DNA from 2 places in the Bradyrhizobium paxllaeri genome. Region 2 is predicted to be linked to the other one. Evidence: predicted binding sites of a transcription regulator. Region 2 holds the regulator's gene; the other holds the start of a gene.

Region 1 (14,410 bases), 3.8 Mb from region 2:
CCGGCGCAGCGAACTGCTGCGCCGGCTCAAATGTCTCGGCCCGGCGTTCGCGACGACGCTGACCAGCGAGGTGTTCTACAAGGACTTCCGCAATCGCCGCGAGGTCGGGAGCTATTTCGGGCTGACGCCCAGTCCGTGGCGGAGCGGCGGCATCGACCGCGACCAGGGCATCAGCAAGGCGGGCAATCCGCGCGCCCGCTGTGCCGCGATCGAACTGGCCTGGCTGTGGCTGCGGCATCAGCCGGACAGCAAGCTGACCCTGGAGTACCGCAAGCGCACGCTCGATGCCGGCAAGCGCATCAAGCGCGTCGCCATCGTCGCCCTGGCGCGCAAGCTGATGGTGGCGCTCTGGCGCTATCTCACGACCGGCCTCGTGCCCGAGGGCGCGGCGCTCAAGGCTGTAAAGATCTAACCACTTCAACGAATGCGTCAGCGTCGCGGCATCTGCCGCGGTCAGCGCGGGATGGATGATGACCGTGCCACCCTTGGGCCAGCAAACAGGCTGTTTCGTAGATGGGTCTCATCCTCGTGGCTTCCTCGCCGCATGCATGCGGAATGTGGGTACGGACAACGGTCCGACCGGATATGAGGTGATGCAGTGAGCAACTGCATAAATCGCCGGAAGCCAGTCCCAGAGCGCACCGACCGCGGCGGCACGCTGCGCTACGCATGGCTCCGCGCGCCGCCGCTCCACCGAACGTAAAAATCACATCCAAGCCCCGCCGGGATGCTTGACTCAAAAGGCCTCATATGAGGGTGGGCAAAGGCGCAACGCGCCGTGCCCACCATCTATCCCAATCGGTGACTGGAATGGTGGGCACGCTTCGCTTTGCCCACCCTACGAATCCTATGCTGCGATATGCCGTGACGTGATCAGGCCGAGGAGCGCCTCGGCGAGCTTTTCGCGGTCGAGCGGCTTGATCAGGAATCCGTCCATGCCGGCTTCGAAGCAGGCGTAACGGTCCTCCACCAGCGTGTTGGCGGTGAGCGCGAGAATCGGCGTCCGGCTTGTCGGCTCGCCGGCCTCGAGGCTGCGAATCCGCTTGGTGGTCTCGATGCCGTCGAGCTGCGGCATCTGGATGTCCATCAGCACGAGATCATAGGGGGTGCCCGCCGATTTCGCCGCCAGCCAGGACTCCAACGCCTCGGCGCCATTGGTGGTGATCATGGCGTGATGGCCGAGCCGGCCGAGCAGCGAGCGGATCAACAGCGCGTTGATCTGATTGTCCTCGGCAACCAGGATCGACAGGCCCTTGGCCGAGGACGCGGCCGGCTGATCGATCGGATCGATCGCGGGATCCAGGCTCGGCGAGTTCACTTCCGGCGCTGCCATCAGGCGGGCCGCGAGTGAGGCGGCGCGCAGCGGCTTGACCAGATAGCCGGTAAAGGCGGAGATCGTGGACGGCTGCAATTCGTGCCGGGTCGCTGGCGTGAACATCACGATGCGCTGAGTGGCGTGAAGGCGCGCGGCTTCACCGAGCCGCTGGATGTCGGAGAGTCCCAGCGCGTGGTCGATCAGCACGGCGTGCCAGGCGCGCTCGGGCAGCAGGGCTTCCGCGACATCGGTGTCCGACACCATGCAGGTCTGACCGCCCCAGCGCTGCAGCCGCCGCGCGGCCAGCGAGGCCTCGATGTTCTGCGGCGACACCAGCATGATCGACTGGCCGTTGAGATCCGGCGCGGCGAACGAGATTTGTTCGGCGGCCGCGGCGGCAAGCGGAATCGAGACTTCGAATGTCGAGCCGGTGCCGGGCTGACTCTCCAGCGTGATGCGGCCGCCCATGCGCTTGACGATGCGATCGGAGATGCTGAGGCCAAGGCCGGTGCCGCCATAGCTGCGCGCAATCTTGTCGTCGGCCTGCTCGAACTCGCGGAAGATCCGCTCGCGCGCCTCGGGCTCGATGCCGATGCCGGTGTCGCGCACCAGGAAGCTGATTTCATTGGGCCAGATGCCGGGCTCGACGATCAGGGCGACGCCGCCGGTCGAGGTGAACTTTATGGCATTGCCGGCGAGATTGAGCAGCACCTGACGCAGCCGCGCCGCGTCGCCGACCACCTCGCTCGGCAGCCGCTCATCGACATAGGCGGCCATCTCGATTTTCTTGGCCTCCGCGCGCGGCGCCAGCAATTCGGTGATGTCCTCGATCAGGCTGGATAGCGCGAACGGACGATGGTCGAGATCGATCTTGCCGGCTTCGATCTTGGAATAGTCCAGCAGTTCCTCGATCAGCGACAGCAGCGCGTCGCCGGAGGTCTTCACCGCCTTGACATAGGTCGTCTGTTCCGGCGTCAGCGGCGTATCCATCAACAGGCCGCTCATGCCGATGATGCCGTTGAGCGGCGTGCGGATCTCGTGGCTCGCCATGGCAAGGAAGCGCGATTTGGCGCGGCTCGCGGCATCGGCCTGGTCGCGGGCTTCGGTCAGCGCGCGTTCGCTCTCGGTGCGGTCGGTGACGTCGCGGCCGACGCTCTGCATTTCCGCACGCTCGCCGGCGTCGTTGCGGACCAGACCCTCGCGCCACGCGATCCAGCGCGGGCCGAGCGGGCCTTCGATTTGTTGGTCGTGAACGCGGGTGCCGTTCGGCTCCAGCGCGGTGTCGCCCTGTTCGAGAACTCTGAGCGCGAAGCGGCTGCCGATCAGCGCGGCGCGCGGCATTTGCGCGAGCTCGCAATAGGCGTCGTTGGCATAGGTGATGCGGCTTTCGGCATCGCGCAGCACGATCAGGTCGCCCTGTGCTTCGAACAGGCGGCGGGCGCGCTGCTCGGCTTCCTGCAATTCCCAGTTCCGGTCGGCGAGTGCTTCATTATGAAGCGCGATCTTGCGCATCCTCTTGCGCAGCAGCCGCAGCCGGAAGCTCGAGGCCGCGAGCGCGACGCAGGCGAGCGCGAACAGGAAGGCGACGCCGATCGCAAAGGAGTGCGGGTCGTAGCCGGAATTTTCCGTCCTGGCCCCGGCGATGAAGCCATAGGCGGCGCCGAACACGACCGAGAAGATCATGAAAGAGCGAAGCGCGAAGGTGAGCCAGGGATGGCGGCGGCCGAAGCGGCGAAAGCGAAGTTTGATCCGGAATGTCCGCCCCATCGCCAATGACCCTGAGCTTGCTGCTTGAACTGAACCGGCTCGTTGCGCCGTATGCCTTAGACAGACGATGCGTCGCCGACGTTGCAAAGTGCTTGAGGTGCTCAGCGCGGAACCGCCGCGATGAGAACAGGGTGAATCAAACCTTAACCGAGCATGGTCCGGACCCGGAGGGCCGCGTTCCGGGAAGACCATGCTCCAGACTTAAAGCGACGCCGCCTGGATGCGGTGGCGCTCGCCGCGGGCGCCGACGATCAGGGCGGCGGCATCGAGCAGCGAAAAGGTCTTCGAGGACACGAAGATGCTGTAGTCGGCCGGCCCGTCCCGGGAGAGATAGATCACGGGATCGGAGCCGGAGGGTTTTCGGGAAATCGCGACCAGCCGCGGCGGCGTATTGCTCTCGCAGGCGCCGGCCTCGGCCGTATCGATGTCGTCGATTACGGCGAAGTCGGCCGCTTCGGCGCTGTCGGAGATCTGGACCCGAACCGTCGCGCGGGCCGGATCGCTGGTGAAGCTGACGTGGTGGTGCGCCTCCCAGGAGAGGGCGGCGATCTGGACGGAAGTGCCCGCGATTTCGATGCAGGGCCGCGGACCGCCCAAAAACTCGGTCCGCGCGAACAGGGCGACAATCGCCAGCGGAACCACGGAGACCAGGACTTTCAAACGCAACATGACACGCTACCCACTCGCCATAAGCCCGCGACACGCGCCTTATGGTTGGCAGAGGGTAAAGGAAACTAGTTACCGCGAAGTTGACACCGGTTGTTTTCTGCGGCGGCGGCATCCTGATCGCGAGCGGGGCAGCTGCATAGTCAAGTGTCATCCCCGCGCATGCGCGGATCCAGCACGCTGCGGCTTCTCGGCTCAATCATTGACGTCTCTGGAATACTGGATCACCCGCATGCGCGGGTGACGACAACGGAACATGCATCCGCGATCTCGCGGTTTGCTGCAGTTGCTGCATAAAATTGCCCTTGTAGGCATGGCAAATCAGCTTGCGGTTCACGGACACGACGCAAGCAAGTTTGCCAACGGCGCGCGTCCACAGATTGACCAAGGAAGGGTTGCGTCATGCGAAAATTTTTGGGGCTCGCCGTCACGATTGTCTGCGCCACCATCTCCACCGCAGATTCCGCGTCGGCCAAGAAGATGAAGCACGTGCTCGAGGCGAAGATGGCCTGCACCAAGGCCCCATCCGATCTGACCATCGGGCCAAAATTCCTGTCGCATGTGAAACGCATGTGCGAGGGCAAGACGGAGTGCAGCGTCGGGCCAGGTGAGTTGTTCGCGGCTGATGACATGGAGCGCTGGGGATGCAACAAGGGATTCTTCGTTCTCATCAGCTGCGGCGGCGGTGACAAGCAGCAGTATCCTTCCGACAACGTGAAACAGAAGATCGACGTGTTTTGCGACGCGCCGTAAAGCGGGCCTGGTCTCGCCGAACTCCGATGCCGAGTTTCGTCGAACGCCGCCTTGCGCTAGGGCCGTTCGGCGGCAGTCGTTGCGGCAAGGTAGCGTGCCAGTTCGCCGCGTGGATCCTCGCGAAAACTCTGGCGATCCCGCTGTTCGGGCGGCGCCCGCCAGCCCGGCTCGACGCCGGTCATGTCGGGCAGTTCATGCGCGATACCCTTGTGGCAATCGATGCAGGTCTTCTCGCCCGTGACGAGAAACTTGCCGTGGATGTCAGCGGCGCGCCGTGTCTGCTTGGTGAAGTCCATCGCGGCCGAGGAATGGCAGTTGCGGCATTCCAGGGAGTCATTGGCCTTCAATCTCGCCCATTCGTGCTTGGCGAGCTCGAGCCGGTGATCCTGAAACTTCTGCCTGGTGTCGATCGTCCCGAAGATCTTGCCCCAGACCTCCTTGGACGCCTGCATCTTGCGGGCGATCTTGTCGGTCCAGTCGTGCGGCACGTGGCAGTCGGGACAGGTGGCGCGGACGCCGGAACGGTTGGAGAAGTGGGGCGTGTGCTGCAACTCCTGGAAGACGTTGTCGTGCATCTCGTGGCAGGAGGTGCAGAACTTCTCGGTGTTGGTGACTTCGAGCGCGGTATTGAAGGCGCCCCAGAACAGCACGCCGCAGATGAAGCCGCCGAGCGCGAGAAAGCCCAGGCTGAGATGCGTGCTGGGGCGACTGGCGATGCGCCAGAACCAGGTCAGCAGTTCCTTGAGCCGCTTCATCGCCCACTCACTTCTTCTCGGGTTCGACGAGCAGCATGTCCTTGAACGTGCTCGGGACCAGCGGCTGTGCGTCGGTTTGCTGGACATGGCAGGCGGTGCAGAAATAACGCCGCGGGGTGACGTCGGCGAGCACCTGCCCGTTGCGGTCCATGAAATGGGTGACGCTGATCATCGGCGCCCCCGAGCCTTCGGTGAATTGCCGCCGGTGACAGTCGAGGCAGCGGTTGGTCTTGAGCGTGAGCTGATAATTGTCGATCGAGTGCGGAATGATCGGCGGCTGCTCCGGATAGTTGCGCATCAGCCGCTTGTCATCGATGACGGGCCGCGCCAGGGCAGGCGCCGGCACGTCGCCCATCGGCGCGGCGGCGCCGGTGACGCGCGGCACGATTTGGGGCGCGTTCTGCGCGTAAATTGCGCCGCAGACGAACACCAGCATGCCGCCAAGCAGCGCGCCTGCGAGCGGCGTTCGAAGTCTCTTCAGGCCGGGATGATCTTGACCGCGCATTTCTTGAAGTCCGTCTGCTTGGAAATGGGATCGGTAGCGTCCAGCGTCACCTTGTTGATGAGCTGGCTGGCGTCGAACCAGGGTACGAAGACCACGCCGCGTGGCATCCGGTTGCGGCCCTTGGTGTCGACCCGGCTCCTGATTTCGCCGCGCCGGGAAATCACACGGACTTCCGCGCCTTCATTGATGCCTCGCGCGCGGGCGTCCTCGGCATGCATGTAGACCCTGGCGCCAGGATACGCCTTGTAGAGCTCGGGCACCCGCATGGTCATGGAGCCGGAGTGCCAATGTTCGAGCACGCGGCCGGTGACGAGCCAGATGTCGAACTCCTTGTCGGGAGATTCCGCCGGCGGCTCGTACGGTACCGCGATGATCCGCGCCTTGCCGTCCTTGTTGCCATAGAACTCGACGCCCTTGCCCGCCTTCACATAAGGATCAAGGCCCTCGCGGTAGCGCCACTTGGTCTCCTTGCCGTTGACGACGGGCCAACGCAGCCCCCGCACCTCGTGGAGGGTGTCGAAATCAGCGACATCGTGGCCGTGCCCGCGGCCGAACTGGGCGTATTCCTCGAACAGTCCCTTCTGCACGTAGAAGCCGAAGACCTTTGCCTCGCGGTTCTCGTACTCGGCGGGAATTTCGCTGACCGGGAACTTGTCCACATTGCCGTTGCGGAAGAGAACATCGAACAGCGTCTTGCCGCGATAGTTGGGATTGGCGTCGAGGATCTGCGCCGGCCACACCTCGTCGGTGGTGAAGCGTTTTGAGAACTCCATCATCTGCCAGAGATCGGAGCGCGCCTCGCCCGGCGCGTTGACGAGCTGCCGCCAGACATGGGTGCGGCGCTCGGCATTGCCGTAGGCGCCTTCCTTCTCCACCCACATCGCTGCCGGCAGCACGAGATCGGCGGACATCGCGGTGACGGTTGGATAGGCATCCGACACCACGATGAAATTGTCCGGATTGCGGTAGCCGGGATAGGTCTCGCGCGAATTGTTCGGCGCGGCCTGCATGTTGTTGTTCACCTGAACCCAATAGAAGTTCAGCTTGCCGTCGTGAAGCATGCGGTCCTGCTCGACGGCGTGATAGCCGGGCTTTTCCGGAATGATGCCGTGCGGGATGCGCCAGATTTCTTCCGCGTGCTTGCGGTGCTCCGGGTTGGTGACGACCATGTCGGCGGGCAAACGGTGCGCGAAAGTGCCGACCTCGCGCGCCGTGCCGCAGGCGGAGGGTTGCCCGGTCAGCGAGAACGGCGAATTGCCGGGCTCGGAGATCTTTCCGGTGAGCAGATGCAGATTGTAGAGGAGCTGGTTGGCCCAGACGCCGCGGACATGCTGATTGAAGCCCATCGTCCACAGCGACATCACCTTGCGCTTCGGATCGGCATAGAGCTCGGCGAGCTCCTGCAGGAAGCCGCGCTCGACGCCCGATAGCTCCGACACTTTCTCGAGCGAGTAGTCCTTCACGAAGGCGGCATAGGCATCAAAGTCGATCGGCTGGGTCGCGCCTGGGTTCGCGGCGCCCTTGGCCTTGACCTCGAGCGGATGATCCGGGCGCAAGCCGTATCCGATATCGACCGTGCCCTTCACGAAGGTGGTATGGTTCTTCACAAAATCTCGGTTGACCCGTCCCGTCGTGATGATGTGGTTGGCGATGTAGTTCAGGATCGCGAGATCCGTGCCGGGCTTGAACACGATCGGGATGTCGGCAAGGTCGGAGCTACGGTTGGTGAAGGTCTGGAGCACGGCCACCTTCACATGCGGCTGGCTCAACCGGCGGTCGGTGAGACGCGTCCAGAGGATCGGATGCATCTCGGCCATGTTCGAGCCCCACAGCACGAAGGCGTCGGCGGCTTCGAAATCGTCGTAGCAGCCCATCGGCTCGTCCATGCCGAAGGTGCGCATGAAGGCGACCGCTGCGGAGGCCATGCAATGGCGGGCATTGGGATCGAGGTTGTTGGAGCGGAATCCGGCGCGCATCAGCTTGGTGGCGGCGTAGCCTTCATAAACCGTCCATTGCCCCGACCCGAACATGCCGAGCGCCGTCGGGCCCTTCTCCTTCAGCACCGCCTTGGCCTTGGCCGCCATGACGTCGAAGGCTTCATCCCAGCTCACCGGCGTCAGTTCGCCGTCCTTCGCGAAGGCGCCACCCTTCTTGCGCAAAAGCGGCGCGGTCAGGCGGTCGCCGCCATACATGATCTTGGAAAGGAAGTATCCCTTGATGCAGTTCAGCCCGCGATTGACCTCGGCGAGCGTATCGCCGTGGGTCGCGACGACCTTGCCGCTCTTGACGCCGACCATCACCCCGCAGCCGGTACCGCAGAAACGGCAAGGTGCCTTCGACCATTTGATTTCCAGCGAGCTGCCGCCGCCCGTCACCGGTTGCGCGGCCGCAGGCGCGGCGATGCCGGCGGCTGCGGCGGCCACGGCGGCGGCCTGCGCCTTCAACAATTCGCGTCGCGAGAGTGACATGACCTAGTCTCCGATATCGGCTGATCTTTCGACCTGCTCGAACACCATGTTGGCCGACAGGACTCCCTGCCAGCATGCGATTTCGGCGAGGCGGGCACCGAGGATTCCGCTCTCGGCCGCCTCCATCACGATGACGATCTTTCTGGCGTCGCGCTGATGGACTTCGACCTCCGGCAGCGCCGCGAGCGCCTGCAGCACCTCGTCCCGATGTTTGGGCAGCACGGATACGACCGCGCTCGAAATGTGAATGGTGGCTTCGTCTGTCATGCGATGTCTCCGCCACGCGCAGCGCCCAGCGCGATCGTTGCGCCCGGGCAGGCGCCGATGCATTCACCGCATCCGGTGCAGGCGGCTTCATTGATGACGGCCTGAGGCGGTAATCCAATGCGAGGACGGAAATGAATCGCGGAAACAGGACAGACATCGCCGCAGGAACGGCAGAAGATGCCGGCTTCGGCGAGGCATTCGTCACCGATGACGGCGACCGGCTTGGTGAGGAATTGACCGCGAAACAGAGCACGGCGCGAGGGGCCTTGGGGTTGCGAAGGTCCTTGGGTTTGCATGGCGTTTCATGCTCCCGGAGGACCGGGCGGCCCCAGGATCAACTGGGACATCCACACCAGAAAGCCATAGCCGCCGACCACGCCGACGGCGACCACCGGCCAGATGAAGGCGGCGATGATGGCGAATACCAGCAACTCGGCACGTCGACTTGCCCCGTGCACCTTTTCCGGCTGCGCATCATGATGAGTTGACGTATCGGCCATGTAACGATCTGCCGCCTTGGAATCGAATAATTGCTCAGCCGGCCGAGCGTTCCCGCCCATGCCGGCCACCTTGCCAATTGCCATCGCCGTCAGACGGAGGGCGCGAAGAGGGTTCCCGCGTCGTTGCAGGATACGTCACCGCGACATCAGGGTAGGTGGACCCGGGAAATCGTTCATTGATCTGAATCAAATAATGAAGGGCAAACGCTTGGATTATTTGATGATCTTTCGGTGCATCCTGCGCCGGAAGAGCTGTTGCGACGCAACTGAGCCCCGATCGAATCAGAACCGGGGCTCGATCTATGCCGCGCGCCGCAAGTCCTCCGCCAGCGCACGATAGGACAGCGCTTCGGCCAGATGCAGCCGGCCGATCTTTTCGGCGCGATCGAGATCGGCGAGCGTGCGCGCGACGCGGAGCACGCGGTGATAGCCGCGTGCGGTCAGCTTCATGGTGTCGGCGGCATCGCGCAACAGTTTCTGGCCCTGCGTATCCGGTTGCGCGATCGTTTCCAATAGCGAGGCCGGTGCTTCGGCGTTGGTGCGGATCTGCGGCATGCCGGCGGCTGCGTAGCGCGCGAGCTGGATGGCGCGGGCGGCGGCGACGCGGGCTGCAACTTCGGCCGAGCCTTCGGATGGCGGCGGCAGGATCAGGTCGGCGGCGGTCACCGCCGGGACCTCGATGCGCAGGTCGATGCGGTCCATCAGCGGGCCGGAGATGCGCATCTGGTAATCCGCGGTGCAGCGCTCGATCGGCGCGCGCCGGCAGGAATAGCCGGGATCATAGGCCTGGCCGCAGCGGCAGGGATTCATCGCCGCGACCAGCATAAAGCGGGCGGGATAGGTGACGCGATGATTGGCACGCGACACCGAGACCTCGCCATTCTCCAGCGGCTGGCGCAGGGAATCCAGCACGCGCGGATCGAACTCCGGCAGTTCGTCGAGGAACAAGACGCCCTGATGCGAAAGCGAAATCTCGCCAGGTCTGGCGCGCAGGCCGCCACCGGTCAGCGCGGCCATGCTGGCGGAATGATGGGGGCTGCGGAACGGTCGCCGCGCGGTCAATGCGCCATCGCGGATTTCGCCGGCGACGGAGGCGATCATCGAGACCTCCAGCAGCTCGGACGGCGACAGCGGCGGCAGGATCGAGGGCAGCCGCGCCGCCAGCATCGACTTGCCTGCGCCGGGCGAGCCGATCATCAGCAAATGATGTCCGCCGGCCGCCGCAATCTCCAGCGCGCGTTTGGCGCTTTCCTGGCCCTTGATGTCGCGTAGGTCGAGATGGGTTGCTTCCTGCTCGTGCACGCGCGGCTGCGGGCGCGACAGCACCTGCGTGCCTTTGAAATGGTTGGCGATCTGGATCAGCGATTTGGCCGCGATGATCTGGATATCTGGACTCGCCCAGGCCGCTTCCGAGCCGCACGCCGCCGGACAGATCAGCCCTTCCTCGCGCCCATTCGCCCCGATCGCAGCCGGCAACACGCCAGCGACCGGCGCGATTGAGCCGTCGAGTCCGAGTTCGCCGAGCACGGTAAAGCCGTTGAGCGCATCCGGCGGGATGGCGCCGATCGCCGCCATCAGCCCGAGCGCGATCGGCAGATCATAGTGGCTGCCTTCCTTCGGAACGTCGGCCGGTGCGAGGTTGACCGTGATCCGGCGGGCGGGGAGGGCTAGGCCCGAGGCGACCAGGGCCGAGCGGACCCGCTCCCGCGCCTCCGACACCGCCTTGTCCGGCAGGCCGACGATCGCAAACGCCGGCAGGCCGGGCGCGACCTGCACCTGCACGTCGACCGCGCGGGCCTCGATCCCTTCAAAGGCTACAGTAGATACCCGCGCAACCATGCCGCCCCTCGTGACGCAATCGAAGGTAGCGGGGAACCGGAGGGTAAGTCAAGAACATTTGAAGAACATAGACGCAAACGATCCCGTCTGCGCCGTCTGCCTGTCAGACCGGCACAACCTCGGGGCGTGGATACATTCCGACGGGCAGCCGCCGTCTTCAGCGCTCCGTTCTCATGTATGGGCTGCTCTCGGAAACATGCTTCAGCGCCGGATCGTCGGCGAGAATGCGCATCGCCTGCGTCGTCTCGGGGCTTGGATGAGGTGGGGTGTCGCGCAGGCTCCATACGGCCAGCCCAACGAATAGCATTCCAGCGCTGATCGCTATCATGTCCTTGGTCATTTGCCGGGCCTCCAAACTGGCTGCCAAGCGGCCGAGACGCGGGCCTCGCTATTTCGGCTTGGAAGCCGGTTGGCCCTGCGGCCTGACGCTCATCTTGCTCTCAGGCATCTTGTCCCGGCCCGGGGCCGGAAATTCCGCTACAGCTTCCTCCCTTACGGCAAAACAAATTCTTACGGCAAAACAAATTTCGGCGATCCGCGATGGTTCCCGAGAGATGCGCGCACGCCTGCGGCAGTGGCTTGACGATCCGGGGCCAGCCACCGGCAAGCCCCGGATCGAGCATCTTCAGAGCTGCATGTTCATCGGCTCGGGATAATACCTGAAACCGTCGCCGTTCTTGGCGACGTGGCCGAAGCCCGGCCAGGCGAAGTGATAGGACATCACAGGGATCTTCTGGGCGGCGAGCATGTCCAGCATCTTCACCCGCGAGTTCGCGGCCTGCTTCGGATCGCTATCGTAGGAGAATTCCATCCGCGGCTTCTCCAGCAAGAGCACCGCGTGATGCGAGAGGTCGCCGAGGAAGCAGAAGGATTTGCCCTTCGAGCTCACCATGAAGATGGTGTGGCCGACGGTGTGGCCGGGCGCCGAAAGCGCGGTGACGCCGGGCAGGAATTCCTGATTGTCCTTGATGAACACGATGCGGTCGCGCACCGGCATCAGGTTCTTGCGGGCGTGGAGGATGAAATCCTTCAGCGGGCTGCCGAGCTTGCCTTCATCGGTCCAGAAATCGAAATCGCTCTGGGCGATGTAGACCTGCGCGTTCGGGAATAGCGGCTTGTCGTCGGCACCGACGAGGCCGCCGATATGGTCGATATGGGCGTGCGAGCACACCACGGCGTCGATGTCGCTCGCCTTGATGCCGGCGGCCGCGAGGTTCTTCTGTTGCTGACCGGTGGTCGGGCCGAACGCCTTCGAGGTGCCCATGCCGGTGTCGAACAGGATCAGCTTGTCGCCGGTGTTCACGACCGGCGAGTTCTGCTCCAGCACGACATTGTCAGGGTTGAGGAAGTTGTCGGAGAGCATCTTCTTCACCTCTTCCTTCGGCACGCCGGTGAAGGTGCCGGAGGGATCGCCGAGCGGCAGCGGGCCGTCGGAGACGACGGTGACCTCGGCGTCGCCGAGAACGAAGCGGTGCCAGTAGGGCGTCTGCGTGGCGAGCTTGGGCGCCTTGGCCAGTGCGCCGCCGCCGAGCATCGTTGAGGCGCCAACACCCATTCCGAGTCCTGCGCCGAGCGCAAGCAAAGACCGTCGCGAAAGATTCGTCGTCATGCGTCGTCCTCCCACTGATTTTATTGAATTGCAGTATATGCCCGGACGGATTCATCCGTCGCTACAGGCTGCGCCCGCTTGCCGAAATTGGCAAGTGGGCGGAGACGGCACAACAGGGATGTCAAAATGCGGGCGAGTCGGCGTTATTTGGCGCCGCGCTTTGTCGACGGCTACCAATCGTCGTCGTAGATCCACTCCCTTGGGTATCGGGGCCGATATCTCGCTTGCGGCGGCGACCGCTCCGGCCTGCGGAAGGTCGGGGTCGGCTTCGCCGGAGGCGGTGACGCCCTGGGCGGGCTCTGCTCCGAAACCTTCGCGAGCGCGCGTTTCATCTCTTCCTGGCTCGCCTTCAGCTCCCCAATGGCTTTTGAATTGTCACTGGTGATTTGCTGCTGGTTCGCCTTGAGCTGTTCGATGTTTCGCTCAAGCTTCGCGAGGTCCCCCACGATCGTTTGCAGCAACTGTGTCTGGTCGGGAGCTGCCGCGGCGGTTGGCGGCGTGGCGTCTTGCGGCGGTGCGGCCTGCGCCAGGGTTGCTGCTTGTGGAGGTGCTGCTTGAGGCGGAGATGTTTGCGGCGGTGATGCTGGTGGTGGTGCTGCCTGTGACGGTGGTGCCTGTGATGGAGCCTCCGTTGCGGCCACTTGAACAGTGGACGGGGCGGGCTGCGCGGGCGATGGCGGATTTTCCGGCGGTGATGATGGAGATGAAGCGAGCTGCGGTGCTGAGCCGGCGACACCCGGCTTGTCCCCGCCGCCATAGGATGCCTGCCAAACCAGGGCAGCGACAACGATGCACGCCGCCACTGGCAAGGCGACGAGGGTCCGAAACGCCGGTCTTTTTTCCGGTGATGGCGCAGGCGGCGATTGCGGGGCGGGCTGGGCCGAAGGCGGATGCGCGTCATCGCGCTCCATCCTTGCGAGCTGTTCAGTCAAACGCGTGAGCTGTTCATCCGCGCGCTTGATCTGCTCGTGGGCGTGCGCGAGCCGTTCGTCGGCGCCTGCGATCGGGGCATCGTGGGGTTCAGTTTCTTTCGGAGTAGGTGTGGAGTTCATTGGCGTTTCCTTTTCCGTCCAATGTCATCCGCAGGTGGCAGGTCGACCATGCAGCCGACGCTCCGTGCAGTCTTGTCCAACGAATGGCCGCAGGATGATAGAATACTGGATCACATGGCGATAGACGTCCCGGAATCCCACGGGCCGTTGCCGACGGCGCAGCAGAGCGGCGCCACGACTCTCTCCGTCGGTTCCATTCAACCGGCAGCATGCAATTCATTCGGCCCAAGTTCCTGCGTAACGGACGCGGCGAAATTGGTTGGCCGATAGGGCGCGAGCGAAAATTATTTCCCGGCGCGCTTCTTCTCGATGGTGTCCCAGATCTTGCCGGCAACATCAGGGCCGTTGAGCCGCTGGATCGCGCGGATGCCCGTCGGCGACGTCACGTTGATTTCGGTCAGGTTGCCGTCGATCACGTCGATGCCGACGAACAGCAATCCGCGTTCGCGCAGCGCAGGTCCCAGCGTATCGCAGATTTCGCGCTCGCGCGGAGAGAGATCGGTCGCCTGCGCGGCGCCGCCGCGCACCATGTTGGAGCGGAGGTCATCAGGGGCGGGCACGCGGTTGACCGCGCCGGCAAACTCGCCGTCGACCAGGATGATGCGCTTGTCGCCATGCTTCACCTCGGGAAGGAAGCGCTGGATCACCCAGGGCTCGCGGAAGGTCACCGAGAACATGTCGAACAGCGAGCCGAAATTCATGTCCTGCGGCATCACGCGGAACACCGCCGCGCCGCCATGGCCGTGCAGCGGCTTCATGACGACGGCGCCGTGCTGGTCGCGGAACGAGTTGATTTCGTCGAGGTCGCGCGAGATCAGCGTCGGCGGCATCAACTGCGGAAAATTCATCACGAACAGTTTTTCCGGCGCGTCGCGCACCGAAGCCGGATTGTTCACCACCAGCGTCTTCGGGTG
Region 2 (14,410 bases):
TTCGATCTGCACGCTGGAGTTCGAGGACCATCGGCCGCTCTATGAATGGCTCTTGGAAAAACTGCCGGTGCCGTCAAAGCCGCGCCAGTACGAATTCGCCCGGCTGAATCTGACCTATACGCTGCTGTCCAAGCGCGTGCTGACGCAGCTCGTCCGCGACGGTCACGTCTCAGGCTGGGATGATCCACGCATGCCGACCATTGCCGGCTTGAAGCGGCGCGGCGTGCCGCCGGCGGCGGTGCGCGAATTCGTCAAGCGCATTGGCGTCGCCAAAGCCAACAGCGTGGTCGATGTCGGCATGCTGGAATTCTGCATTCGCGAGCACCTCAACAAGTCGGCGCAGCGGCGGATGGCGGTGCTGCGGCCGTTGAAAGTCGTGATCGAGAATTATCCGGAAGGCCAGGTCGAGGAGCTCAAGGCCGTCAACCATCCTGACGATCCGGCCGCGGGTACGCGGAAAATTTCGTTCGGCCGCGAGCTCTATATCGAGCGCGACGACTTCATGGAGAATCCGCCCAAAAAGTTCTTCCGCCTGTCGCCGGGCAACGAGGTGCGGCTGCGCTATGCCTATTTCGTCAAATGCACCGGCGTCATCAAGAATGACGCAGGCGAGGTGGTTGAGCTGCGCTGCACCTATGATCCCGCGACCAAGGGCGGCAACGCCCCTGACGGCCGCAAGGTCAAGGCCACCATGCATTGGCTTTCCGCGAACGATTCCGTGCCGGCGGAAATCCGCGTCTACAACCAGCTGTTCTCGAACCCGAGCCCGAGCGCGGCGAACTTCGCCGCCGACCTCAATCCGGAGTCGCTGGAAGTGCTGCCCGACGCCCGCATCGAGCCGTCGGTCGCATCGGACAATTCCGGCGAGGTGATGCAGTTCGAGCGGCAGGGCTATTTCGTGCGCGACAAGGATTCCGCGCCGGGCCAGCCGGTGTTCAACCGCACCATCGGCCTGCGTGACACCTTTGCGAAGGAAGTCGGCGGGAAGGGGTGAGCGACGGAACGTAGGGTGGGCAAAGCGCAGCGTGCCCACCACCTCTCCTCAAGTCGTGTCGTCAATGGTGGGCAGGCTTCGCTTTGCCCACCCTCATATGAGGCGTTTTGAGTCAAGCATCCCGACAGGGCTTGGATGTGATTTTTACGTTCGGTGGAGCGGCGGCGCGCGGAGCCATGCGTAGCGCAGCGTGCCGCCGCGGTCGGTGCGCTCAGGGACTGGCTTCCGGCGATTTATGCAGTTGCTCACTGCATCACCTCATATCCGGTCGGACCGTTGTCCGTACCCACATTCCGCATGCATGCGGCGAGGAAGCCACGAGGATGAGACCCATCTACGAAACAGCCTGTTTGCTGGCCCAAGGGTGGCACGGTCACCATCCATCCCGCGCTGACCGCGGCAGATGCCGCGACGCTGACGCGTTCGTTGAAAGTGTTTAGATCTTTACGGCCTTGAGCACCGCGCCTTCCGGCACGAGACCGGTCGTGAGGTAGCGCCACAGCGCCACCATCAGCTTGCGCGCCAGGGCGACGATGGCGACGCGCTTGATGCGCTTGCCGGCATCGAGCGTGCGCTTGCGGTACTCCAGGGTCAGCTTGCTGTCCGGCTGATGCCGCAGCCACAGCCAGGCCAGTTCGATCGCGGCACAGCGGGCGCGCGGGTTGCCCGCCTTGCTGATGCCCTGGTCGCGGTCGATGCCGCCGCTCCGCCACGGACTGGGCGTCAGCCCGAAATAACTCCCGACCTCGCGGCGATTGCGGAAGTCCTTGTAGAACACCTCGCTGGTCAGCGTCGTCGCGAACGCCGGGCCGAGACATTTGAGCCGGCGCAGCAGTTCGCTGCGCCGGGTCATCTCGGCTTCCGCAGGCATTGGCTCCGCTGCGGCCGCCTCCTGCGCGAGCGCATCGAGCCGATCGCGCACCAGCATCAGCCGCGCGTGCTCGGACCTGATCTCGCTCAGCATCCGCGGCGGCACCGCCTGGCCTTGCCAATCCCGCTGCGTTGCCAGCCAGCTCAGCCAGTCGCGCCGCCGCGGGTTCCCGACCGCCATGCCCCGCAGCCGCAGCAGTGCCTTGATCCGGTTGGTGTGCGCGGTTTGCTCCTTGATCAGCCGGTCGCGCTCGCGGCTGCCGCGGCGCGCGTCCTCCTGTTCGGCGGCAGGCACCCGGACGATCCGCACCACCCGCGGCTCGCCGCGCAGATACGCCATCAGCGTGCGCAGCATCCGCTCGCCATCGATCCGGTCGGTCTTCACCCGCCGCGCCCGCTGATCCACCGCAATGCTGGCGGGATCAAACACGTAGTTCGTGATGCCGGCCGCCAGCAGAAGCCGGTGCAGCCAAAACCCATCGTAGCCCGCCTCGTAGCAGCTCGCCACCGCCGGAACGCCTCCCAGCGCTCGAGCCGCCCGCTCCCGAACCCGACCCACCAACGCCAACAGCTCGGCATGATCGCCACCCTCCAGCTTGTGGTGCGATATCTTGTCCTTGTCCGGGCTGTGCAGCGCGACCCGCCAGCTCCGCTGGCTCAGTTCGATTGCAACGAAAATTGTGCCAATATGGCCGGCGGTGGGCGTGGCTACGGTGGATGCTTGCATCTGACTCTCCGAGGGGTTCGAGTGTGGAAACCCAAACCTTATCGGAAAGGCCACGCTCACCGCCTCATGGAATCTACGATTTAGGATCGTATTCATGCAGCGTGCGACCGACGATATCGTCTCCGGCATCATGGGCCGATGGGCGGCGGCATTCACCCGGCTGGATGCCGAGGCACTCGCATCGCTCTATTCGAAGAACGCGTTCTTCTTTGGCTCGAACCCGAATTTCTATCGCGGTCGTGACGGCGTGCAGACCTATTTCGAGGGCCTGCCGCGGTGGCAGTCGCCATCCGTTCAATTCACCGATGTCCGAACCGCGCAGGCCGCTCCCGACCTGATCAATGTCGCCGGCACGGCGTCGTTTTTCGTGGAAGAGGGCGCCGAACCGCTGACGGTGAAGATCACCTGGGTGATCGTCCGCGAAGACGGCGATTGGAAGATCGTCAGCCACCACGTCTCGTCGAAGACGCCGCTGATCGAGGCGCGTGCGGACGCCATCTAGTTAGTGCCAAGCGTCACAAGCGGCTGAAAGGGCCGATCCTCGCTCGATCGGCCCTTTTAGTCAGATCTACAGCGCAGGCTTGAGCGGTGTCCAATTCCATTGCGAATGGTATGTGCCTTCAGGGGTGGTCGCTGCCGGGGTTTGGATCATCATGCCCCCATAGGGGGCGTGGTCCACATGCGCTGCCCTGGACAGGTGTATCGCGCATGAACGCATGTTGCCGCCGAGCATGGCATCCTGGGCCTGCGCGACTTCCCTTTCTGCCGTGAACTTGCCCGGACTATCGGCCATGGCTTCGGTCGCGGATTCGGTCTTCTCGAGGTTCGCGCTGCTGCAGCCTGTCGTTTGCGCGGCGTAGGCGGGAACGACGGCAAAGGCTACGGCGGCCATTGCGGCTGCTCCGAATAGCTTCTTGAGCATGTTCTTCCCTATCTGTTTTGAACAGACTCAGCGTCATTGCTGAATGCTGCGAGGGCATGATCGCCGATCCGCGAAATCGTTCGAATGAATTCCGCGCGATTCAGTTGTGATAAGCGCGCGGTGCAATCGTCTTATGCAAGGAGATGTTTTTTCATTACGGGTTCGTAATGAATTTCTCACGGTGGCGATTTACATGCTGATGCCGATTTGAACGCCGCGCGCGATCTCGCATTTGTTCGGCGCTGCGGCATCGTTGTCGTGATGGCACGTCGTCAGATTCTTCTCACTAGCAACCGCGGCAAATGTTCCGCAGCGATCTGGCAAGCTGGGCATCCTCTGACGTCATTGGTTCGTAGGGCTTTTGCTGTGCGGCCTGTTGTGCCTCTTGCGCCTTTTGCCGGGCCACCCGCGCCGCTTCCTGGCGCTGATAGCACGCTTCGCGCTCGGCACGCGTCTCGATGAAGCGGCATTGCTCGGCGGCCTCGGCGGTGGAAACCCAAGCGGTCATCACCGCAGCGAATGAAAGGCTGGCTGCAAATTTCATGTCCGCATTTTCCCTCAAGTCATGGCTCGATCGACTGTACAGGGAAACGATGCGCGCGCCGAGCATGCTCGGCCGAATGTCGGGGAATCTCTAACGCAGGTCGATCAATGCCGGCGGGATGGCTCCGGTGATATCAGATGTGTCATCGGAGAGGCGCCAAGCCGCTACTCCGAAGCATGCCGTGAGCATCAGAGCAGTCACAAGCAGAAGGGTGCACGAAAACTGGCTCACATCATACCCCGCAACCCGCCTCGATTTGCAGAGAGCACGTCCAGCCGAGTCGGAAAATGCAGGTGGGCTGACTTAACGGCGGTTTTCCACGACGGACGAAACGCCTTTTTTGTTGCGAGCCGATTGGAAAGGTCCCCGGGGGGCCACGGTTCGCGGATGAGTTCACACCCTAGATGTCATAATACAAATGGAACTCGTATGGATGAGGACGCAGCCGGATCGGATCGACCTCTTTCTTCCGCTTGTAGTCGAGCCAGGTCTCAATCACGTCGGCCGTGAACACGTCGCCGCGGAGCAGGAAGGCGTGATCGCGCTCGAGCGCGTCAAGCGCCTGATCCAGTGATCCCGGTGTCGACTTCACGTCCTTCGCCTCGGCGGGCGGCAGGTCATAAAGATTCTTGTCGATCGGACTGCCCGGATCGATCCGGCTGGTGATGCCGTCGAGACCCGCCATCAGCATCGCGGCAAAGGCCAGATAGGGATTACACGAGGGATCCGGCGAGCGAAACTCAACCCGCTTTGCCCGCGGGTTCGGCGAATACATCGGAATCCGGCAGCAGGCCGAGCGATTGCGCTGGGAATAGACCAGATTGATCGGAGCCTCATAGCCGGGCACCAGACGCCGGTAGGAGTTCGTGGTGGGCGCGCAAAGCCCGCACAACGCCCACGCGTGGGTCAACAGGCCGCCGATGTAGTAGCGGCCGAGCTGGCTCAACTCGGCATAGTCGCCCTTGTCGTAGAACAGATTGGTCTCGCCCTTCCACAGCGACTGGTGAACGTGCATCCCCGAGGCGTTGTCCTCGAACAGCGGCTTCGGCATGAACGTTGCGGTCATGCCGTGCTCGCGGGCGGTGTTCTTCACCACGTATTTGTAGATCATCAGATTGTCCGCCATGCGAGTGAGCGTCGTGAAGCGCATGTCGATCTCGTTCTGGCCGCCGGTCGCGACTTCATGGTGATGGGCCTCGATCTGTATGCCGAGCTGTTCCATCGTCAGCACCATGTCCGTGCGGAGAGCCTGCATGCTGTCCGTCGGCGGAACCGGAAAATATCCCTCCTTCGGGCGCGGCTTGTGGCCCAGATTCGGCTCTTCCTCCTTGCCGGTATTCCAACTGCCTTCGCTGGAATCGATTTCGTGGAAGGCGTAATTGATGCCTTGTCCGTAGCGCACATCGTTAAACACGAAGAATTCTGCCTCCGGGCCGAAGTAGCTGGTATCGGCGTGGCCGGTGCCCTTCAGGTTGGTTTCGGCCTTCTGGGCGATGTAACGGGCGTCACGGCTATAGGGCTGACCGGTCACGGGATCCCTGATGTTGCAGATCAGGACTAGGGTCGACACAGGGGAATACGGGTCGAGGAACGCCGTGGCCGGGTCCGGCACGACCAGCATGTCGCTTTCCTGAATTTCCTGGAAGCCTCGGATGGATGAGCCGTCGAATCCAATGCCTTCGCTGAGAGCATCGATACTTGCTGCACTGGGTGGGACGGAAAAATGCTGCCACACCCCAGGCAAATCGGTGAAGCGCAGATCGATCATCTGCACCTTCTCGTCCTTGATCGTCTTCACGAGATCTTCAGCTGTCGCACACTTCGGAAACATGGCTTCACTCCTGTGATGGAGAGGCGCATCTTGGACGTGCCGCCAATCAGCCGCGACGAAGCGGCTTGCGACCGGTCCTGTCCACGTTCTGCATTGCCGCGCAGATAGCCTCAGCTCTGGTGAGGCCCGCGCATGATCTTCATCGCGTCTTCGATATGCCGCCAGGTTTTGGCCAGCTCGACCTCGCCTTTTGCCTCGAGCTCGATGGCGTTCTGGGCGGCTTCCGCAATGGCCTTGGGGCCATGTGCTTCCAGCAACTGCCGCGCATAGTTGTGGATTTCGATTTCTCGCATGGCGTCATGCTCCTCTCGTTCCGAGCGCAACCGTGAATTCCAGTCGAGCCGAGAGCCGTAGACGTTGACACCTGTCGTGCGCGCACAATGTGCATCCTGCTGCGGCGCACTTGCAAGAGCGCTTTTCGGGCGATGGGCTGTCGGAATTGGACGGCGGCTCCGGGTCAAGAGTCAGCCGCGCCTAACAGCCCCGGCAAATGCCGCGCATGGATTCTGCGAACTGGGCATCTTCCGGCGCCATCGGCTCTTACGGCTTTGGCTGCTGCGCAACCTGCTGGGCTTCTTGCGTCATTTGCCGGGCGGCCCGCGCGACCTCCTGGCGTTGGTAGCATGCCCCGTTCTGCTCGCGCCTCGATGAAACGGCATTGCTCGGCTGCCGTCGCGGGGGGCATCGCGAAGGCAAATGAATCCGGATAGCCCTCGAAAACTGTAGCGCCAGTCGACGTGCGTTTCTTCAGGATTCTGCATCCGTTCTGCTAGCACCCTGGATGCAGCGTCCGGTAGTCTTGCGGCCCGCACGAGATCGTAGGGTGTAAGTACGCGTGACGGAGCAGGGCGAGACGTCTGGCCGGAAGCGCGGTTACGCCGGGACCTGGCCGCCGCGCGCCGCGGCGCCGGTCGGCGGCATTCTGCCATCGCGCCCCGCATTCTGGCCGCCGCTGATCGAGGCCCTGCACGCATGGGCGCGCGCGGAAGCCGGCGCTGGGCGGCTGCTGCCCTGGGTGCCGGTGGCGTTCGGAACCGGCATCGCGTTTTACTTCGCCGCCGATCACGAGCCGGTGCTGTCGGTCGCCGCCATCGTGGCGGTCGCGCTTGGCGCGGTGGCCGTGCTGTTGCGGCGGCAGAAATTCTTTCCGGTCGCAGTGATGATCGCCGCCGTCGCGGCGGGCTTTGCGATCGCAACGTGGAAGACCGCGCGGGTCGCGCATGGCGTGCTGGCGCGGCCGATGTTTTCGGTGTCGCTGACCGGGTTTGTCGAAACGCGTGACATCCGCGAGCGCACTGACCGTTTTGTGCTGCGCGTCGTCACCATGGAGAGCGCACGGGGAAGCACAAAACTCGAGCGGGTGCGGCTGTCGGTGAAGAAGGGGACGGCGCCGCCGGTCGGCAGCTTTGTCGAACTGAAGGCTCGGCTGTTGCCGCCGCTCTCGCCGGTGCGGCCGGGCAGCTACGATTTCAGCCGCGACATGTTTTTCGCCGGCATCGGCGCCTCCGGCTTCGTGATGGGCGCGATCAAGACCACCGAGCCGCCGGAAGCCGGCGGGCTGCGCCTGCGCTATTCGGCGTTCATGCAGGGCCTGCGCGACACCATCGACGCGCGGATCAGGACCACGCTGGAGGGCGACAAGCGCGCGATTGCGACGGCGCTGTTGACCGGGCGGCGCGATGCGATCTCGCCGCCGGTGAACGATGCGATGTTCATCTCCGGCCTCGGCCATGTGCTGTCGATATCGGGCTATCACATGGCCGTTGTTGCCGGCGTCGTGTTCTTTGCGGTGCGGGCGCTGCTCGCGCTGTTTCCCGTGCTCACGGTCGGCTATGCCATCAAGAAATGGTCGGCGGCGGCAGCCCTCGCCGCCGCCGCGTTTTATCTGTTGCTGTCCGGCGCCGAGGTCGCGACGCAACGTTCTTTCTTCATGACGGCCGTGGTGCTGATCGCGGTCATGGTCGACCGCCGCGCGATTACGTTTCGCACGCTGGCGGTCGCCGCGCTGATCGTGCTGATGGTTGCGCCGGAAGCGCTGGTGCATCCGAGTTTCCAGATGTCGTTTGCCGCCACGCTTGGGCTGGTGGCGCTGGTGCAGTTCGGCATGCCGCGCCTGTTCGCGACCGCCGATCACACCGCAACCGCCCGCGCGGCGCTGTGGGGTGGCCGCGAGATCACCATGCTGCTGCTGGCTTCGCTGGTCGCGGGACTTGCGACCACGCCCTACGCGGCCTTCCACTTCCACCGGGTCACGCCCTATGGCGTGCTCGCCAATCTCGCGGCGATGCCGGTGGTGTCGGCGCTGGTCATGCCGATGGGGCTGCTCGGCCTTGTCGCGATGCCGTTCGGCTTCGACCGCCCGTTCTGGGCGCTCATGGGCGTCGGCATCGACTGGATGATCGCGGTGACGCAATGGGTCGCGGCATTGCCCGGCGCGGTCGGCCGGGTGCCGGCGTTCGGCATCGGCCCGCTGATCGCAGCGAGCCTCGGCATCATCCTGCTTGGCCTGCTGCGCACGCCGCTGCGCTGGTCGGGCGCCGCGCTGGTGCTCGCGGCGGCTCTGTGGGCGGCGAGGGCGCCGCAGCCGGATATCCTGATCTCCGCCGACGGCCGCCATGTCGGCGTCCGCGGCCAGGATGGAAGGCTGCATCTGATGCACGCGGCCAAGGGCTCTCGGGACGTTTTCCTCTTGAAGGAGTGGCTGGCGGCGGATGCCGATGCGCGCACCGCAGCCGATGCCTCGCTCACGTCAGGCGTCTCCTGCGATGATTTCGGCTGCGTGATGCCGTCCGCCGGCGGCGGCCTGGTCGCGCAGGCGTTCAGGCCCGAGGCCCTGGCCGACGATTGCGAGCGCGCGGCGCTGATTGTAACGCTGCGGCAGGCGCCTGCTTCCTGCGCGGCTTCCGTGATCGATGCCGAGCGGCTGCGGCGGCAGGGCGCCATGACGCTGCGGCGAGGCCGCGACGGATTTGTCGTCGAGGCGGCGAAACCGCGAGGGATCGACCGCCCGTGGTCGCCCGCCGTTGCGGACGCTGGTGAGGCCGACGCCAACGTTCTGGCCCCGCGCGTCGTGCCGCCCCGCGCCGTCGATGCGACGCCGGCCGAGGCGGACCTTCAGGCCGAGGAGTAGGGAACGTCAGTGCTCGTCGATGGGGGGGCTGGACGGATGGGCCGGTATCTCGAACGCGCCGAGGTGGAATTCTTCCGGTGCGTCGGGAGGTGACGGCAGGTTGACCAGCGTGAACGATGCGTCGGGAAATTGCTGCCAGACCGCAAGATCTTCGGCCGTGATCGTGAGCCAGCCGTATCTGAACATGTAACGTCCGGGCTCGGTGACGCGTCCAGCCCTTTGCCATGTAACCTTGTTGACCACCGGTTGCCCCCTCGGTGTCGGATTTTGAAAAACACATCACCATGATCCGCCGGCCTGAACCGGCGGATCGCATGCGCGTCTCGTCTATCCAGTCACGATCGAAGCGGCTGGACGCGCTTCCGTCACCTTTGGTGCACGCTCGCCACCGGTCTGAACCACCGGCAATTGCAGCACGGTCGCGCGCTGGCCTTCGCAAAGTTGCGTCACCAGCACATGGCTTCCATCGGGAAATTCGATCGCGTCATGATGACGGTCGGCGACTTCGGGTTCGATCTGATTGAACTTGCCGACCCGCCAGTCGGTGGTTCGCGTCCAGATCCAGCGGTTGTCGTATTTGACGTCCTCGGCGAACGCCAGTTCGGTGCCGGGAAGCATGCAGACCGCCACTGCTGGCTCGCGTTCCGACGCAAAGCCGCGGGTCGATGTACCGCGGAACGTCGTGGTGATCAGCGTCTCGCCGACCTGGGCAGGCCGGGTAGCCACAGCATGCAGGCTATAGTCACACATCGGATGGCTCCCTCATTTGAGATAGCTGACCCGTGTCTTTCAAGGAGGCACAGGCCCCTATCAGAGTGGACATGGCGCAGAGTCTTTTCTTGTTTCTGGGCAATTCTGCGACTGACCCACTGCGCCAAATTCACAAACGCGATAACGCGCATTGGTTCCACGCCCGCAGCAAAAAACCCCGGCCGAGGAACGGCCGGGGTTCTTACGGATGTCTGCAGGACGGCACATTGTTCAGTACTTGCGGTAAAGGCCGATCAGCCTGCCCTGAATCCGGACCCGGTTCGGCGGCAGGATGCGGACTTCATAGGCGGCGTTGGCAGGCTCCAGCGCGATGGAGGCGCCGCGGCGGCGGAAGCGTTTCAGCGTAGCTTCCTCCTCGTCGATCAGCGCCACCACGATGTCGCCGGTGTCGGCGGTCTCGTTGCGCTGAATCAGCGCCATGTCGCCGTCGAGGATGCCGGCCTCGACCATGGAATCGCCGCGTACTTCGAGCGCGTAATGCTCGCCCGAGCCGAGCATATCGGGCGGCACGCTGATGGTGTGGCTGCGGGTCTGCAGCGCCTCGATCGGCGTGCCGGCGGCGATCCGGCCCATCACGGGCACCGCGACCGGGCGATTGCCGTCATCCTCGGCGGCGGGCAAGCTCACTGTACGCTTGCCGAGCGTGCCTTCGATCACACTCGGCGTGAAGCCGCGGCGGCCATTGCCGGCAGCGGCGAGCTCCGGCAGCTTGATGACTTCGATGGCGCGGGCGCGGTTGGGCAGGCGGCGGATGAAGCCGCGCTCCTCCAGCGCCGTAATGAGGCGGTGGATTCCGGATTTCGAGCGCAGGTCGAGCGCGTCCTTCATCTCGTCGAATGAAGGCGGCACGCCGGCCTCTTTCAGCCGTTCATTGATGAAACGCAGAAGTTCATACTGTTTGCGCGTAAGCATCGCGAGCAATTCCCCGGTTGGCGTCGTCGTTTCGAATCTTCAGCGCCCAGATGGCGGGAGCGCCCAAACTCCCAGGCAGAGACACCAGCAGTCGAAACAAATCATGAACGGACACTATATGTTCGATATGTGTTCCGCAACCACTTAATTTCAGGTGAACGCGTCAAGGTTTCTGTCCGAGACGCGCCCTGTGGCGTCATTCCGGCAGCCGCAACAGCTCGCACGACGAGCCCTTGGGCGCCGCCGGCGCGAATGGCGGACGTATCACTAATGCCTGTGCCGCAGCGAGATTCCCCAAGAGCGAGGAGTCCTGATGGTTCACCGGCACAGCGATCAGCGTGCCGTCTTCGCGCGCCTCGAGGCGCGCGCGCAGATAATCCTCGCGCTGGTCGTTGGCGGCGAGGTCGCGGCCGAGCAGGGCGCTTTCTCTGACGTGATGGACGTGGTCGCGGCCCGATAATGCGCGAATCAGCGGCACCAGAAACAGGAAGCCGCAGACATAGGAAGAGACGGGATTGCCGGGCAGGCCGATCACCCGCATCGCGCCGAGCCGCCCGTGCATCATCGGCTTGCCCGGCCGCATCGCGATCCGCCAGAACGCCATCGCGACGCCTTCGGCCTCCAGCGAGCGCTTGACCAGGTCGTGGTCGCCGACCGAGGCGCCCCCCATGGTGATCAGGATGTCCGCGTCGGCCTCGCTGGCGCGGCGGATGCCTTCGGTGGTCGCGGCAACGGTGTCGGCGGCGATGCCGAGATCGACGACGTCGGCGCCTTCGGCGCGGGCCAGCGCCCGCAGGCCATAGCCGTTGGAATAGACGATCTGGCCGGGGCCGGGGTTTTCGCCGGGCATCACTAACTCGTCGCCGGTCGCGAGAACAGCGACCTTCGGGCGGCGGTGCACCGCAAGCTCCGGGTAGTTCATGCCGGCGGCGAGCGACAGGTCGCGGTCGCTGAGGCAACGCCCGCGCGTGAGCAGCACGTCGCCCTCGCGGAAGTCGACGCCGGCGGCGCGGATGTGCCGTCCCCGAACCGCGGCTTCCGTGATGGTGATGTGATCGCCGTCGGCTGCCGTGTCTTCCTGGATGATGACGGCGTCGGCACCGTCGGGGATCACGCCACCGGTGAAGATCCGTACCGCCTCGCTTTGGCCGACCTTGCGCTCGAACGGGCGGCCGGCGGCGACCTCGCCGATCACCTTCAGCCGCGCGCCGGCGCCGGCGGCATCCGCCGTACGCACCGCATAGCCGTCCATCGCTGACATCGCCTGCGGTGGCTGCGTCCGTCGCGCGGCGACGTCGCGCGCGAGGATGCGGTGGTGGGCGGCATCGAGGGCCACCATTTCTTCGGGCAACGCGTCAGCGCCGGCAAGGATCGCGGCAAGCGCATCGGCGACAGGCATCAAGGCCACGGGCAGACCTCCGTCAAATTCCAGCGCTAGATTCCAAGCGCAGTCAGTGCCCTGGCCACGTCATCCGTCGATGTCACGTGGATGGCAGAAAGGCCGCGCGCCCGCGCACCTTCGATGTTGGCGGCTGAATCGTCGAAGAACAGAATCCGCGACGCCGGCACGCCGATCGCCTTTATCACGTGATCATAGGCCTCCGCGTCGGGTTTGCGCAAACCGATGCTGGAGGACAGGAAGATCTCGCGGAAATGGCCGAGCACACCGGCATAGGCCTGCGAAAAATGCGCGACATGGGCCGGATTGGTGTTGGAAAAGGCGTAGAGCGGCAGGCGCTTGGCCGCGCCGGCCAACAGCGGTGCAATGCCGGGCATCTCGCCGGTGAAGATCGCGTTCCAACCCTCCAGGAACTGCGCGTCGGTGATGCCGATGCCGAGCGACTGGCGCAGGTTTGCAAAGAACGCGGCGTCGTCGATCCGGCCGGTCTCGTGATGCTTGAAACTGTCGTTGACGACAAAGCGGCCGGCGAGGTCGGCAGGCGCGCAGCCCGCATGCCCCGCCCAGCAGGCCATCACCTGGTCGAAACTGATATTGAGCACGACACGGCCGAGGTCGAACAGCAAGGCATCGACGGAGTGGGGCGCGGGCGGCAAATTCATGGCAGTCGTTTACAAAACTCGACTGGCCTCGGCAACGGCCACGGCGATTTACGCCCCTGCCCAATCCGGCGCTTAAGCCGGTGCGCGAGCTGTGCTAAGCGTGGGGTCGAACAGGGAGTGGTGGCATGAAAATCCTGGGTAGAATTTTGGGCGCTGCGGCAGTGATCTCGTTGCTGGCCGGACCTGCCTTGGCCCAAAAAGGTCCCGCCAGATATGGCGAGGAGGACAAGCCCAAGACGCCGGCGGAAGTCGCGGCAGAGAGGGACGCCGAGCGTGCCTACAAGCGGTCGCTCGGCAATATTCCGGAACAACAGAAGAGCAGCGATCCCTGGGGAACCATGCGCGGCGACAACAGCGCGCCAAAGGCCGACAAGGCCGCGGCAGCGAAGCCGAAGGCCAAATCCGCGGATACCAAGACCGGCACAAACGCAAAATAGAAGACACATCCCGGCGCCGTGCCGGGACAATGATGTCCGCGAGGCGAGGCAAGCATGACGGAAACGCTGCTGTTTTCCCCGATGACGATCCGGGGCCTCACGCTGAAGAACCGCATCGTGGTGCCGCCGATGCATCAATATTCGGCCGAGAAGGGCTTTCCGACCGACTGGCACCTGATGAATGCCGGCAAGTTTGCCGCCGGCGGGGCCGGCCTCGTGGTGGTGGAATCGACCAAGGTCGAGCGGCGCGGCTGCGGCACCGTCGGCGATCTCGGCATCTGGGATGACAAGTTCATCGCGCCGCTGGGCCGCCTCGTCCAGTTCATCAAGCAGCAGAACGCGGTCGCCGGCATTCAGCTCGGCCATTCCGGTCGCAAGGCGCGCGCAAGCCGACCGTGGGAGGGCGACCGCCCGCTGCAGCGAACGCCTGATATCGAGGATTGGGACGCCTGGCAGCCGGTGGCGCCGAGCGCGATCGCCCATAGCGAGAAATGGCCGGTGCCGCGCGCGCTCGAAACCGGCGAAGTGAAGGACGTGGTGCAGGCCTGGGGGCAGGCGGCGCGGCGCGCGCATGAGGCGGGTTTTGACGTGCTGGAGCTGCACGGCGCCCATGGCTACCTCGTGCATGAGTTCCTGTCGGAGCGGTCCAACCAGCGCAGCGACGAATATGGCGGTTCGGAAGCGGGTCGCATGCGCTTCCTGATCGAGGTGACGGAGGCGGTGCGGACGCACTGGCCCGACCACAAGCCGCTATTCGTCCGCCTGTCGGTCGAGGACAATGCCGGCTGGGGGCCGGAGCTGAGCGCGCGGCTGGCCAAAATCCTGAAGGCAAAAGGCGTCGACGTCATCGACTGCTCCTCCGGCGGCATCTCCGAAATGGCGCCGATCCTGGGCAAGGAGATCAAATACAGCTATCAGGTGCCGCTGTCGGAATATGTCCGGCGGCAGGCCGAGATCATGACCATGGCGGTCGGCCTCATCATCCATGGCGACCAGGCCGAGCAGATCCTGCGGGACGGGCAGGCCGATCTGATCGCGGTCGGGCGGGAAATCCTCAACAATCCCAACTGGCCGATGGATGCCGCGCTCAAACTCGGCGTCGAGGGCCCGTTCCGCAACGTTCCGCCGCAATTCGGCTACTGGCTCGGCACCCGCGCCAAGCGCGGTTTTGGAACCCGGCCCTCCACCTGGCAAACCGGCCTGCAGGGGGC

What was found. Region 2 encodes LexA, which represses DNA repair genes until DNA is damaged. Its sites were predicted from a motif close to TGTTCNNNNTGTGTTCNG; they were not measured.
Region 1: a site for LexA is predicted at 10,886-10,903, ahead of LMTR21_RS00160 (YifB family Mg chelatase-like AAA ATPase). Genes of this name have one in related genera too.

What each region holds. Positions count from the first base shown of each region.
Region 1 covers NZ_CP042968.1:17,558-31,967, forward strand. Annotated here, with positions in the region: gene LMTR21_RS00110 (IS110 family RNA-guided transposase) at 1-412, shown strand, start outside; gene LMTR21_RS00115 (ATP-binding protein) at 848-3,082, opposite strand; gene LMTR21_RS00120 (hypothetical protein) at 3,284-3,751, opposite strand; gene LMTR21_RS00125 (hypothetical protein) at 4,151-4,501, shown strand; gene LMTR21_RS00130 (cytochrome c3 family protein) at 4,558-5,256, opposite strand; gene LMTR21_RS00135 (nitrate reductase cytochrome c-type subunit) at 5,264-5,761, opposite strand; gene napA (periplasmic nitrate reductase subunit alpha) at 5,734-8,229, opposite strand; gene LMTR21_RS00145 (chaperone NapD) at 8,233-8,496, opposite strand; gene LMTR21_RS41700 (4Fe-4S binding protein) at 8,493-8,792, opposite strand; gene napE (periplasmic nitrate reductase, NapE protein) at 8,799-8,996, opposite strand; gene LMTR21_RS00160 (YifB family Mg chelatase-like AAA ATPase) at 9,297-10,835, opposite strand; gene LMTR21_RS00165 (hypothetical protein) at 10,993-11,175, opposite strand; gene LMTR21_RS00170 (MBL fold metallo-hydrolase) at 11,461-12,444, opposite strand; gene LMTR21_RS00175 (hypothetical protein) at 12,615-13,496, opposite strand; gene gshB (glutathione synthase) at 13,781-14,410, opposite strand, start outside.
Region 2 covers NZ_CP042968.1:4,593,604-4,608,013, reverse strand. Annotated here, with positions in the region: gene LMTR21_RS22005 (glutamine--tRNA ligase/YqeY domain fusion protein) at 1-994, shown strand, start outside; gene LMTR21_RS22000 (IS110 family RNA-guided transposase) at 1,431-2,591, opposite strand; gene LMTR21_RS21995 (YybH family protein) at 2,686-3,093, shown strand; gene LMTR21_RS21990 (hypothetical protein) at 3,160-3,513, opposite strand; gene LMTR21_RS21985 (hypothetical protein) at 3,800-4,123, opposite strand; gene glnA (type I glutamate--ammonia ligase) at 4,458-5,888, opposite strand; gene LMTR21_RS21975 (hypothetical protein) at 5,999-6,181, opposite strand; gene LMTR21_RS21970 (ComEC/Rec2 family competence protein) at 6,724-9,018, shown strand; gene LMTR21_RS21965 (hypothetical protein) at 9,025-9,204, opposite strand; gene LMTR21_RS21960 (hypothetical protein) at 9,346-9,768, opposite strand; gene lexA (transcriptional repressor LexA) at 10,000-10,701, opposite strand; gene LMTR21_RS21950 (molybdopterin molybdotransferase MoeA) at 10,898-12,109, opposite strand; gene LMTR21_RS21945 (HAD family hydrolase) at 12,136-12,762, opposite strand; gene LMTR21_RS21940 (hypothetical protein) at 12,888-13,199, shown strand; gene LMTR21_RS21935 (NADH:flavin oxidoreductase/NADH oxidase) at 13,254-14,410, shown strand, end outside.